DNA from 3 places in the Brumicola nitratireducens FR1064 genome. Region 2 is predicted to be linked to each of the others. Evidence: predicted binding sites of a transcription regulator. Region 2 holds the regulator's gene; each other region holds the start of a gene.
The links. Region 2 encodes FliA, which starts transcription of late flagellar genes. Its sites were predicted from a motif close to CTAAAGNTNNNNNNNNNNNNGCCGATA; they were not measured.
Positions count from the first base shown of each region.

Region 1 (4,260 bases), 1.4 Mb from region 2:
GGATGAATGGGAAAATAAATTCAAGTGGGTCACGATGCCGGTGCTGAAAGTACAGCATTTTATGCGACGCAATTCACGTGAGCAGGCTAAGAAAAACATCTCAGCTCATTACGACCTGGGCAACAAATTATATGAAAAGTTTTTAGACCCTTCGATGATGTATTCCTCGGCTATTTACCCTACGCCAGAAGCAACGCTAGCTGAAGCTCAAGAGAACAAACTGCGCTCAATTTGCGACAAGTTACAACTATCTGAAAACGACCATTTAATGGAGATAGGCACAGGCTGGGGTGGCTTGGCCATCTACGCAGCAAAGCACTACGGCTGTAAAGTAACTACCACCACGATTTCTGATGAGCAGTATGCTTATGCCCAAGAATGGGTAAGTAGGGAAGGTTTGAATGAGAAAATCACCTTATTGAAAAAAGACTATCGTTTATTGGAAGGTAAATTTGATAAATTAGTGTCAATCGAAATGATAGAAGCTGTCGGCAAAGCGTATCTAGCTAATTTCTTTGAAAAATGTTCTTCGTTGCTGAAGCCAAACGGACTCATGCTTTTGCAAGCCATTACTATTGATGACCGTCGCTATGACAGTTACTCAGACAGTGTCGATTTTATTCAGAAACATATATTCCCTGGCGGCTTTTTACCTTCTCAATTTGCCATCAATAAGTTTTTAAAGAAATGTACCGACATGAACATTCGTGACTTACATGATATTGGCTTAGATTACGCTAGAACACTACACGACTGGCATATAGCATTTGACGCAAGTAAGGAAGCGCTTGAAAAAGATGGATACGACGAACGGTTCGCTCGTATGTGGCAATATTATCTAAACTACTGCGAAGGTGGTTTTTTAGAGCGCGCAATTAGTACGGTTCAGTTGGTTATCAGCAAGCCACATTACCGTGCAGAGCTAGAGCGCTCTTAATTAAAATTACTTTTACGTATTAGCAAAAAGCCCTAACAATGAAGTGTGACCAATAATTTGGACGCTTCTTTGCTAGGGCTTTCTTACTTTATATATTTTGTGTACTGCCCTCTATGCTCTACAACCTTTCTTAGACTCAATAAACTTAATTTTCCAGCACTGATATGGGGTCTGAAAACTTCGGTTTACCCTGCATAATTGATATTTCTACGCGCCTATTTTTGTTTCGAGATTCAGGTGTATCTTCTGCTTCAATTGGTTGTGTAGCAGCTTTCCCAACGATTTTCATTCTGGCTTCATCAAACCCACGTGCTTTTCGCAGCTCTTCAGCAACAGCAACTGCTCTTTGCGCTGACAAATCCCAGTTTGAGCGATATAGTTCATTTGAAATTTGAACACTGTCACTGTGCCCAGTCACTTCTATTTCGCCCGGCATGTCTGCTAGTAAGACGCCAATCTCGCGAATAATCGGTTTGAATTGCGGTTGTAAAAATGCAGAACCGGCTGAAAAAGAACCATTCTCTCTTATCCGAATAACAATTTGCTGTCCGAGATTTTCAACATCTACTGCGCCATCTTTAATTTCTTTTTGCAGTAAATCTTCTATTTTTTTGGTATTTTTATCTGTTTGATCTTTGCTTGAGGCCGCGGCCGCTGCGGCCGCAGTTTGATTTGCTGTTTGTGCTGATTGGCCACCTCTAAAGCTACCACGCTGCTTTTGTCTGCCACCTGCGTTATCTTCTTCACCGTCTTGGAAGTTCAACATAGGTTTAGTAATTTCTTGTGTGATTTGTTGGACTGTTTCAATGGGCGTTGGATCGGGTTTCCCCGGGCGAAACTCCATTGCAATAACGCTGGTACCTTTGGGAATATCTTTCAACTCAATTTTATTTTGGACACCAAATGCAAACTTCATGGAACCCGCTATCTGTTTAAACTTTCTCACATCCATTTCAGAAAATGAAAGTAGCAGTACGAAAAAGCACATTAACAATGACATCAAGTCAGCGAAGGTACCCATCCAAGCAGGCAGTCCTGCGGGAGGACATTTGGGGCATTCGTCATCCACTACTCTGTTTCTCCAGTGCCGCGTTTACCTTCAGCAATATAGCCTTTCAAAACACCTTCAATAACACGTGGGTTTTGACCATCGGCAATTCCTAAAATACCATCCAGAATAAGACTTTGATTAAGTTTCTCTTGAGCCGCTCGCACGCTCAATTTAAAAGATATTGGCAAACAGACAATGTTCGCTAAAAAAGCGCCATACAGCGTCGTTAAGAGTGCTACTGCCATCGCCGGACCGATTGCTTTTGGATCATCCATGTTTGACAGCATCGCAACTAATCCAACCAAGGTACCGATCATTCCCATCGCTGGAGCCACGTCACCGAGGGATTTAAAAATTACCGAACCTGCGTCATGTCGTTCAGACGTATTCGTAATATCCTTACCCATTGTTGTTCTTACGACTTCAACGTCGTGACCGTCGACCAACATGTCGACGCCTTTTTGCATAAATGCGTTGTCAATAACAGCTTCTTCTAAGGCCAGAAAGCCGCCCTTACGCGCTGCGTCAGCCATTTCAACAATCTTATGGATTAACTCTTCAGGCGCTTGAATCTTGAACATAAACGCTTTACCAGCAACTTTCCCTGCGCCTAAAAATTGGCCAAGTGGATATTGTGAAAGTACAACGAATACAGAGCCACCAAAAACAATCAAAACCGAGGGTACATTGAAAAACATCCCCAAATCGCCGCCTAAGATCATTGCCATTAAGACAAAACCTATGGCACCAATCATACCTATGAGGGTTGCTAAATCCACGTTTCGCTCCTATTAAAATTGCTTTTTAAAAAATTGATAGTGTTGACGCTTTGCAGTTTACCCGTAACGCCAAAAATCGCGGTATCGGCTTTAATACCTTTGTATTTTGGACTAATCACAGCCTGCAAAAGTATTAACGGCATAAATACCAAAAGCTTTACTAACAAAGGAATATATTTACGCATATTTGGGCAAATTAATTGACCTTGAATCGCCCCTCAGTTATGGTTCTCCGCAAGCATTTGCCAGAAAAATTAAAGTCAATGACAGAACAAAAAACATCATTTGAAGCAGCCATGCAAGAGCTCGAAGAAATCGTCGTCGAAATGGAAAAAGGTGATATTCCCTTGGAAGACTCTTTGAAGAAGTTCGAACGCGGTATTCAGTTAGCAAGACAAAGCCAGCAGCAACTGAAGGCAGCTGAACAAAAAGTCCAGATATTGATGCAATCTAACGGCACCGAAACACTTGCTGATTTCGAAAGCGATGAGCTTTAGTAAGAATGTCGTCCACTTCGCCCTCCGCTATAGCACTGTTGAACATTCAGCAAGATGTGCAAACACGAATTGATCGCAAACTAGCGTTATTTATTGACCAGCAAACACAGACTGCTGACGAACTTATCACAGCAATGAAATACAGTGTTTTTAGCGGTGGTAAACGTATGCGTCCAATGCTCCTTTCGATAGTTGGAAATATGCTTGACGCTAATCCAGACGATCTTGATGTGGCGAGTATGTCAATTGAATGTATTCATGCTTATTCCTTAATCCATGACGACTTACCCGCCATGGACGATGATGCCCTGCGCCGCGGCAAGCCAACAAATCATATACAGTTTGGTGAGGCGACCGCTATTTTGGCAGGCGACGCACTACAAACGCTCGCTTTTGAAATTGTGCTGAATCACCCACTGTCAAAAGACAATTCAGCGAAGCGCGTTGATATGGCAAAAGTAATAGCCAAAGCGTCTGGGGTAAACGGAATGTGCGCTGGTCAAAGCATTGATTTACTTGCCACCGGTAACGAAATATCATTAGCCGAGTTAACCGAGCTTCATCAACTAAAAACCGGTGCATTGCTGAGTGCTTGCGTATCGTTAGGCGCAATACTAGCGCCCAGTATACCCATTGAACATATTCAGTTATTGCAGAAATACGCCAGCAAGATTGGTCTCGCTTTTCAAGTACAAGACGACATTTTGGACGTCATATCGGACAGCGAAACATTAGGTAAACCCCAGGGTTCAGATACTGATTTAAATAAAAACACTTTCGTGTCACACCTTGGCTTGGAGGGATCGCAAAGCTTTTTGCAAATGCTGCACAATGAAGCACTTCAAGCAATTGCCTCTTTGCCCTACAATACAGATCAATTAAAAGCCTTTACCGATTTTTTGGTCTCGCGAGAATACTAGTACTGGAATCAAGTTTCGTGCTTAAAAATGCAGCGTGCACCTTTAAGCAAATGATTTACGAACAGAAATAGACACC
Region 1 is NC_016041.1:1,211,287-1,215,546, reverse strand. It holds gene GNIT_RS05310 (SAM-dependent methyltransferase) at 1-937, shown strand, start outside; gene GNIT_RS05305 (flagellar motor protein MotB) at 1,083-2,006, opposite strand; gene pomA (flagellar motor protein PomA) at 2,006-2,767, opposite strand; gene xseB (exodeoxyribonuclease VII small subunit) at 3,031-3,264, shown strand; gene GNIT_RS05285 (polyprenyl synthetase family protein) at 3,270-4,184, shown strand.
Region 1: pomA (flagellar motor protein PomA) is a predicted target of FliA. The motif match lies at 2,902-2,928, and genes of this name have one in related genera.

Region 2 (4,260 bases):
TTCGCCATGCTCTCATCAGCATTATTAATGCTCAAGCTTAATAAGCGATTGCGCACTAATACAAGCTCACCTACCATATTCATTATTTGGTCGAGTCTCTTAGTATCAACTCGAACTGTGGTTTCGGCTTGAGGTGCAGCACTCGCTTTCTTATCTTCTTTTTTCGCTGGCGGAGTTGGCGCTTTTGCTGCTGGCGCTGGCTGCGCCTTAGCAGGAGCTTTAGCAACAGGCTTTGCATCATCTTTTGGCGCGCTCGGCGCTTCAGTTTTTGGCGCTTCAGGTGCTTTCGCTGCCGTCTCATTAGCCACAGATGCAATCGGCGACTTACCTTCGCCATGCAGCTGGTCAAGTAAGGCCTCGAACTCATCGTCCGTTATTTCATCAGGGTTACTACTAGCGCTTTCGTTCGCGTTTTTGTCAGTGCTACTGGCGACGCTCTGGGCTTCATTCTTCTCTTCAGCCTTGAATTGTCCCTTACCATGTAAATCGTCCAATAGGGCTTCAAATTCGTCGTCTGTGATGTCGTCAGCGCCTGAGTTCGTTGCTGCCGGAGCTGGTATTGGGGTTTCAACACTGTCAGATTTGGAAGGCCCTGAGCTACCGTGGAGCTCGTCTAATAAAGCTTCAAACTCGTCGTCAGTAATCTCATCAATATTAGCGTCAGCAGGCGCTTCGCTATTATCAATTGACTCATTATTTATTTCATTGATTTCATTGATTTCATCTTCAGTGTCATCAGCCGCGAGTTCAGCAACGTCAGTGGCAAAGATATTTTCATCGGCAGTTTCTGGCTTACTTAGTTTGTGTAAAACGGCGATAAGTTCGTCAGGAGCCGCTTCGAGAGCTTCCCGCTGCTTAACTTTTTCGAACATTTCAACAACAACGTCAGTTGCTTGAAGAATGACATCCATTAACTCTGGGGTCAGTGTTCGTTGACCATTGCGCATAACGTCAAACACGTTTTCTGCGCCATGGCAGATATTAACGAGTTCTGTTAACGCTAAAAACCCAGCACCGCCTTTGACCGTGTGATAACCCCGGAAAATTGCATTAAGTAAATCTGCATCTTCTGGCTTATTCTCAAGATCAACAAGCTGTTCTTGGAGTTGTTCAAGTATTTCTCCGGCTTCCACCAAGAAATCTTGCATTATTTCCTCGTCAACTTCAAACGACATTCGTCGGCTCCCCTAAAACCCTAAACTTGACAGCAAATCGTCAACGTCGTCTTGTCCACTTACTACGTCGTCTCGTGTATCTGCATCGATAATTGGCCCTTCGGCTTTTACTGTATCGGTCTGTTTCTTAGAAGTTTGAGGATTATCTTCCTCTAGCTGCAATTCTCCGACATCACCAAATGCCGTGAGCATTGAAACAAGGCTATCTTCGACTTCTTTAACCAGTTCTATAACGCGACGAATAACTTGCCCAGTGAGATCTTGATAGCCTTGAGCCATCAATACTTCGGTAAGCAATGAATTTAACGTTGCAGAGTCTCGGCTTGCATCTGTTATTAACGTATCAAGTTCTAAGCACAGGTGCTTAAATTCGCCTAACTCAATTTGGCGACTCATTAGTTTTTGCCATTCAGGCATGATGTTATTTAAACGCTGGTTCAAACCTTCCGCAAGTGGCATGCACTTTTCAACAGCATCCATCGTGGTGTTTGCCGCTTTTTCCGTCTCTTCAATAACATAAATTAAACGAGAGCGTGCGTCGGGAATTTCGTCCTGCATCAAATTAGCGATGCGTTCATCTATTTGGAAGTTATTCAGTGAGTCATGCAGTTGGCGAGTCAATTTTCCTACTTCAGAAAAAAGCTCGGTTGACTCTCGCATGGTGATTACATCTACCAGTGCGTTCGCCTTATCGCGATCGCCTTTTTCAAGATACTCAACTAGTAGTTTCGCTTCTTCTAGCGAAACTAAGTCTCTTTCGGTCGTTGTCATTCAACGTTACCCCATTAAGAAATATCGCTGTTAACCTAGACGTTCAAAAATCTTTTCTAGCTTTTCTTTTAGCGTTGCAGCTGTGAACGGTTTTACAACGTAACCATTTACCCCCGCTTGCGCCGCGGCAACTATCTGTTCTTTCTTCGCTTCTGCAGTGACCATTAAAACAGGTAAATGCTTTAAATTATCGTCAGCGCGGATTGCGCGAAGAAGATCGATCCCTTGCATACCTGGCATATTCCAATCCGTTACAACGAAATCGAAATCACCTTGCACAAGCATAGGCAATGCCGTATTTCCGTCATCTGCTTCTTGAATGCTAGTAAAGCCAAGATCTTTTAACAAATTTTTAATGATACGCCTCATCGTTGAGAAATCATCAACAACTAAGATTTTCATATTCTTATTCAAAACTGCCTCCGCTGAGGTACAAATTAACTACAAAAATAAAACGGAGAAAACTTAGTCGGCTGTACGCCATGACTGCATTTTCGACTTTAACTTTAACATTGCTTGACTATGAATTTGACTCACTCGTGATTCACTCACCTCGAGCACTTCGCCAATTTCACGCAAGTTTAACTCTTCGTCGTAATAAAGTGAGAGCACGATCGCTTCTCGCTCTGGTAATGTTGTTATCGCCCGAGCCAGCGCTTTCTGAAATGATCCTTGCACCATATCTTCAAAAGGACTGTCTGCTCCTTTCGTTGCGTCGGTGGTAAGAACGTCTTCACTTACGCCCAGATCTTCGATTCCAACAAGTTTACCCGCGTTAACTTCATTCAACATTTGATGATATTCCTGCACCGACACTTGCAGCCTTTCAGCTACGTCAATGTCGCGTGCGTCGCGGCCGGTCGCTTTTTCCACATCAGAAATAGCTTGCGTTATTGCTCGACTATTCTTATGAACCGAACGCGGAGTCCAGTCACCTTTTCGAATTTCGTCAAGCATCGAACCGCGAATGCGAATACCGGCAAAGGTCTCAAAACTTGCACCCTTGGAGCCATCAAAGTTTCTTGCTGCTTCCAGCAAGCCAATCATCCCTGCTTGAATCAAGTCGTCCACGAGAACACTTGCTGGCAACCTTGCCATTAGATGATGAGCAATTCTTTTCACCAAAGGCGCATGCCGCTCGACCAGTTGGTTTTTATCAATTTGTTGTTGATAGACTGCCACTTTGTTACTCACTGATTAGTTACCTACTCGTTTCTCGATACTAACTGCTCAATAAAAAATTCCAAATGCCCGCCGGGTTGCGCCGGTATGGGCCAAGTCATGGACTTTTGAGCTAGGTTAGTTATCGCCAATGCCGCAGGCGATGATGGATATGCATCAACAATAGCAGCTTGTTTACGTACTGATTTACGAATATTCTCGTCGAATGGAATCACTCCCACCAACTCTAATGCAACATCCAAAAATCGCCCTGTCACCTTGGAAAGCTTACTAAACAGTTCTTTCCCTTCCCTTTCACTTCGAACCATGTTCGCAACGATTTTAAATTTAAAAACGCCGTGCTCACGGTTCAGTATTTTTATCAATGCATAGGCATCGGTCAGTGAGGTAGGCTCGTCACACACAACGACAAGAACATCTTGTGCCGCCCGAGAAAAGCTCATGACCATGTCAGAAATGCCGGCTGCAGTATCGATTATCAACACATCTATTTCGGTGCGCAACTCGCTGAAGGCTCTAATAAGACCAGCGTGCTCTGTAGGACCCAACTCAGCCATTGACTTTGAGCCTGAAGTGGCAGGCGCGATTTTAACGCCGTGAGGACCCGTTACTAAAATGTCATCTAAGGTGCATTCGCCTCTGAGTACATGTGATAAATTTTTATCTACACGCAGTCCAAGTAAAACGTCAACGTTAGCCAGACCTAAATCGGCATCAAGCACAAGAACACGCTTGCCTTGCTTGGCTAAAGAGATGGCTAAATTCAAAGACACGTTGGTTTTACCCACACCACCTTTTCCACCTGTGACCGCCATGACTTTAATTAATTTGGACTTATTCATTTTTCTTAAGCTACTCGCTTGATCTTCTATCATCCTGCTCTGACACCCTCATCAGAATTCAATGGGCTAGTATGCGCCAAAGCATACTTTTTATAAAGTTTTGACGCTACCATTATTAAATTTTTTGCATCGGCAAGTTTTATATCTTCTGGCACTCTCTGTCCATCCGTTACGTAGCTTAGTCTAAGGTCGTTTTCGATGACCACACTTAGGGCCTCTCCAAGACTATAGCACTCGTCTAATTTACTGAAAATGCAGCCTGTAAGGTTTATGTTCTTATACGCTTGTAT
Region 2 is NC_016041.1:2,588,869-2,593,128, forward strand. It holds gene GNIT_RS11165 (chemotaxis protein CheA) at 1-1,175, opposite strand, end outside; gene GNIT_RS11170 (protein phosphatase CheZ) at 1,188-1,946, opposite strand; gene cheY (chemotaxis response regulator CheY) at 1,977-2,360, opposite strand; gene GNIT_RS11180 (RNA polymerase sigma factor FliA) at 2,412-3,140, opposite strand; gene GNIT_RS11185 (MinD/ParA family ATP-binding protein) at 3,152-4,003, opposite strand; gene flhF (flagellar biosynthesis GTPase FlhF) at 4,000-4,260, opposite strand, start outside.

Region 3 (4,260 bases), 1.7 Mb from region 2:
TTATGGTATCCGTTAAAGCGCCACTATTACTCGTGGCTTCAATCGTGCTCGCCGTGATTGGATTTTTTGTCGCAGGTCCAATACTTGGTGAAGGAACATCCAGTATTGCAAAATCAATGTTTTCAGCGGGAGTTCTTCTAAATGCTGTTTTAATCTTTATATTAAGCAGCATGACAAAATCTTCCTCTTCAGTAACCACAGCACCAGTAAGTAGTCCCACTACATCTGCATCTACTGACGTTGAATCTGATGAAGACGTTTCTACTTTATATGTAGGAAATTTGCCTTATCGCGCTAACGAACAAATAGTCAAAGAGCATTTTGAGAAATTTGGTTACGTTAGATCAGTAAGATTAATGAAAGACAAACGAACTGGAAAACGAAAGGGATTTGGATTTGTTGAAGTAGCAGCGCAGGAAGCTGATTCAATGATAAAAGAACTCAATGATTCAGAGTTTGAAGAAAGAACAATAAAAGTAAGGCCCGCTAAGGATAAAGTGGCTTAAATTTATTATTCATAGAAGTAAATAAAAGCCCGCTACTCAGCGGGCTTTTCATTTGTAGGAAGCTCGGGTTTATCTATGTTCAACCCTTCCAGAAGTTTTGCATTAAATGTGTGGAAACGATTGATCGCGGTCAAAATATCTGGCACCTGCACATCCTTCATCTCATTCACTAGGCTGTTTATAATCGAGTTAAAGTCTTCTTGAGACCCAAGCTGTTCATTGGCTTGCTTCATCCCATTTAATACTTTGTTTAAATATTCAGCTACGGCTTTCGGCGCTTTCAAATCTGTACTAGGCGCTTCTGAATATTGCTGCACCTCACCATACTTTTGAATTTTCTGTGAGCTTTCGACTTTAGTCAGCTGTAAAGCAAAGCTTTGTAGCTCCTTATTATCATAACCAATATCAAGTGCTTTTTCGTAAGCTTGTTCTATGTTTCCGCGATAAAACATATTAGCAACGTCATCGGCTTGAGCAACCAGGTCACCAATAGCTTTTAGTTCGCCCTCATCAAGCTCGCCTCTCACCTGTATCGAAAAGCTAGTTGTTTGTTGGTAAACAAATTTACTCTGTGAATTGCCGTTGTCTGCAGAAAAGCTCTCAGTTGAAGTATTTTCTCGCATTCCAAAACTAATTTGAACTTCATCACCGTCTCTTGTGCGCACAGAGAACTCGCTCAATTCAGCTTTCTGAATCGATAGAGAATTACTGACTATCGATGTGTTCTTCTCAGTTTTATCAAAGATACTGGTTTCAAGATCCTTAATTCCATCAAAAATAGACGCTTTACTGTTAGCAATTCCTTCTTTGACTTCATCAGTCGCTTTGTCGCCTAGTTCATCTTCAGCTAATTTAATGCCTTTGGACACACCATACCGAGCTTGTTCAAACAATGAGTTTAATTTGTCATCAGGTGCACCATCAGACGCCGCCTTTTTAATGACATTACCAACAAAGTTTAAAACATTGCGCGCTACTTCTTCAAAATCAAAAAGTGGCTTTTTAGCCTTCTGCTCGTCATCGTCAGTTTTCGCGCTTACATCGCTTGTTCGCCCTTCAATTGTCAGGCTTTGGCTAATAGACACGCCAAGTACTCGCGCGGCCACCTTTCGGTTATCCGAAATGTCTTGATTTGCGTTTGCAAAAGACTGTTGAAGCTCTCTAGCTTGCTTCAAACCATCCTGCTGCAATTGCTTGTTTAGCGCTACGTCAGGACGAACCACTTTTGGTTGTTCTGACTGTACAGCTTTAATTTCACCTAAATTCATTGCGAATACCTCTCTATCCTCAGCATCCTTATCGGCATGTAAAAATAAAACCTTTAGCTTTAACTTGGTAAATTTTTAAAAAACTTTACAATTCACGTTCAAGAATTAATTTAAGGAAATGCATGTCAGTCGATCTTAGCGAAAAATATCAACGTCAACTTGATGAGAAAACGAATAGAGTCAAAGAGTTACTCTCTACGTTTTATGAATCAACAATTGATATTTACGCCTCTCAGCCCAGTAATTTTAGAATGAGAGCGGAATTTCGGATTTGGCATGACGGGCCTGATACCTACCACATCATGTTTGATAAAGTGGATAAAGAACAATATCGAGTAGACCAATTGGCAGCAGCAAGTAAGGTCATTAACAGTGGTATGCAGATAATGACGGAAGCGTTTGCAGGAAACGAAGTACTCAGAAGGAAGCTATTCCAAGTTGATTATTTGAGTACGCTCACTGAAGAGCTTTTGGTAACAATGATTTATCACAAGCAGCTTGATGAAGAGTGGGAAGCTGAAATTCAACAATTAAAATCAGCCTTTCCTAAACATTTTAACGTTAACTTTATTGGTCGCTCGAAAAAACAAAAAGTTATGTTAGATAATGACTTCGTTATAGAGAAACTCTCAATAAAAGATAAGACATACCAATTTAAACAAATTGAAAATAGCTTTACGCAACCTAACGCAAAAGTAAATTGCAGTATGATTGAGTGGGCTATGGCGCAAGTGAACGACAAAAGTAGAGACTTGTTGGAGCTGTATTGTGGCTCAGGTAATTTTTCTGTCCCTTTGGCTAGCTGCTTCAAAAGCGTATTGGCTACAGAAATTTCAAAGACATCAGTTAACGCAGCTCAGTTTAATATAGCCGCGAACAACATTGACAACCTCGATATAGTGAGACTTTCTAGCGAGGAGTTTGTTGAAGCAATGACGGGCGTAAGAGAATTTAAGCGCCTAAAAGACGTGAATTTAAGCGACTATGATTTTTCAACCGTTTTAGTCGATCCTCCAAGGGCAGGTATAGACGACAAAACGATAGCGCTTATCCAGCGCTTCGATAACATCATTTACATATCGTGCAATCCACTCACCTTAGCGGACAATTTACAAGAACTCAGCAAAACACACAAAGTTAAACGCGCGGCGCTATTCGACCAGTTTCCATTTACAGAACACATTGAAAGTGGCGTTTATTTGGAGCGTCGCTGATAAAAATACATTCAGAGGAATAAATAAAGAACAAACGAGAGCCAGCTTTAGCGTAACGAGTACTGTAATGCACCAAGCTGCACAAAGCGGAGTTGAAGCTTGACTCGTTTGGCCGTTTCAGCAACTGAGGATTTGTCGGAATCAAGCGCCTCTGCGCCGGCACTGAATACAAGCTTCACCATAGCTTCCGCCTGCATTGTCGCAATTGCTCGCGGTAACCTTAACTGCAAAACAATATAGTCACTGAGCTCTTCAATAAAGTGCTGTATTTCTCTGGCAACAGCTGCTCGAAACGCGCCAGAAGTGCCCGTGTGTTCGCGCAGCAACAAACGAAAGACGTTTTTATTATCGGTGATAAATTCCATAAAGGTATCAACGGAAATGTCTATAACTCCGCCACCGGCCTCTATCCGCTGCCTGGCTTGGCGCATTAATTGGCGCAGCGCTAAGCCTGCCTCATCAACTAGTGTTAAGCCGAGGTCATTAATATCAGTGAAATGCCGATAAAAAGAAGTGGGTGCTATTCCAGCTGCGCGAGCTACTTCGCGCAAGCTCATAGCAGATAGACTTTTATCTTCATCTAATAAGCTAAAGGCGGCATCTACGATACGTTGTCTTGTTTGGAGTTTTTGTTCTTGTCTACTCATATGTACATAGAATACATCAAAAATTGTCATTTTAAGAACTTTATTTCTTGCCAAATAAGCCAACAAAAGTTAAGTTAGCGTACAGTTGTAAGCTGAAATTTTAAAGGTATCTCTTGAATAAACCTCCCATTATAATTACCAACGTATTAGTTTTTAGTGTTCTGACACTAATAGCACTGGTAGGGACACCAATGTGGGCACTAAGTTACGGATTTGACTGGGTCGAAATAGGCGCAGCCATTTTTCTTTTTTATTTTACCGGTATGTCGATTACAGCTGGTTATCATCGTCTTTGGTCTCACAAGACATATAGCGCACATCCGATAGTTCGCTTCATTTTGGCCGTCGGCGGTGCAATGACATTGCAAAACAGCATTTTACATTGGTCTTCAGATCATCGTGTTCACCACAAGCATGTTGATATTGACGACGCCGATCCGTACTCAGCGAGCAAAGGCTTTTGGTTTTCGCATATCGGTTGGATGCTGCGTGAATACCAAGCTACCCGATATGCAGATTACAGTAACTGCAAAGACTTACAAAAAGACAAAATTGTCATGTGGCAACATAAGTATTACTTACCTATCGTGCTGGTATCGAACTTTGGTATATGTATTTTGTTAGG
Region 3 is NC_016041.1:897,138-901,397, reverse strand. It holds gene GNIT_RS03935 (RNA recognition motif domain-containing protein) at 3-506, shown strand; gene GNIT_RS03930 (DUF5610 domain-containing protein) at 539-1,774, opposite strand; gene trmA (tRNA (uridine(54)-C5)-methyltransferase TrmA) at 1,897-2,988, shown strand; gene fabR (HTH-type transcriptional repressor FabR) at 3,036-3,635, opposite strand; gene GNIT_RS03915 (acyl-CoA desaturase) at 3,749-4,260, shown strand, end outside.
Region 3: GNIT_RS03930 (DUF5610 domain-containing protein) is a predicted target of FliA. The motif match lies at 1,804-1,830, and genes of this name have one in related genera.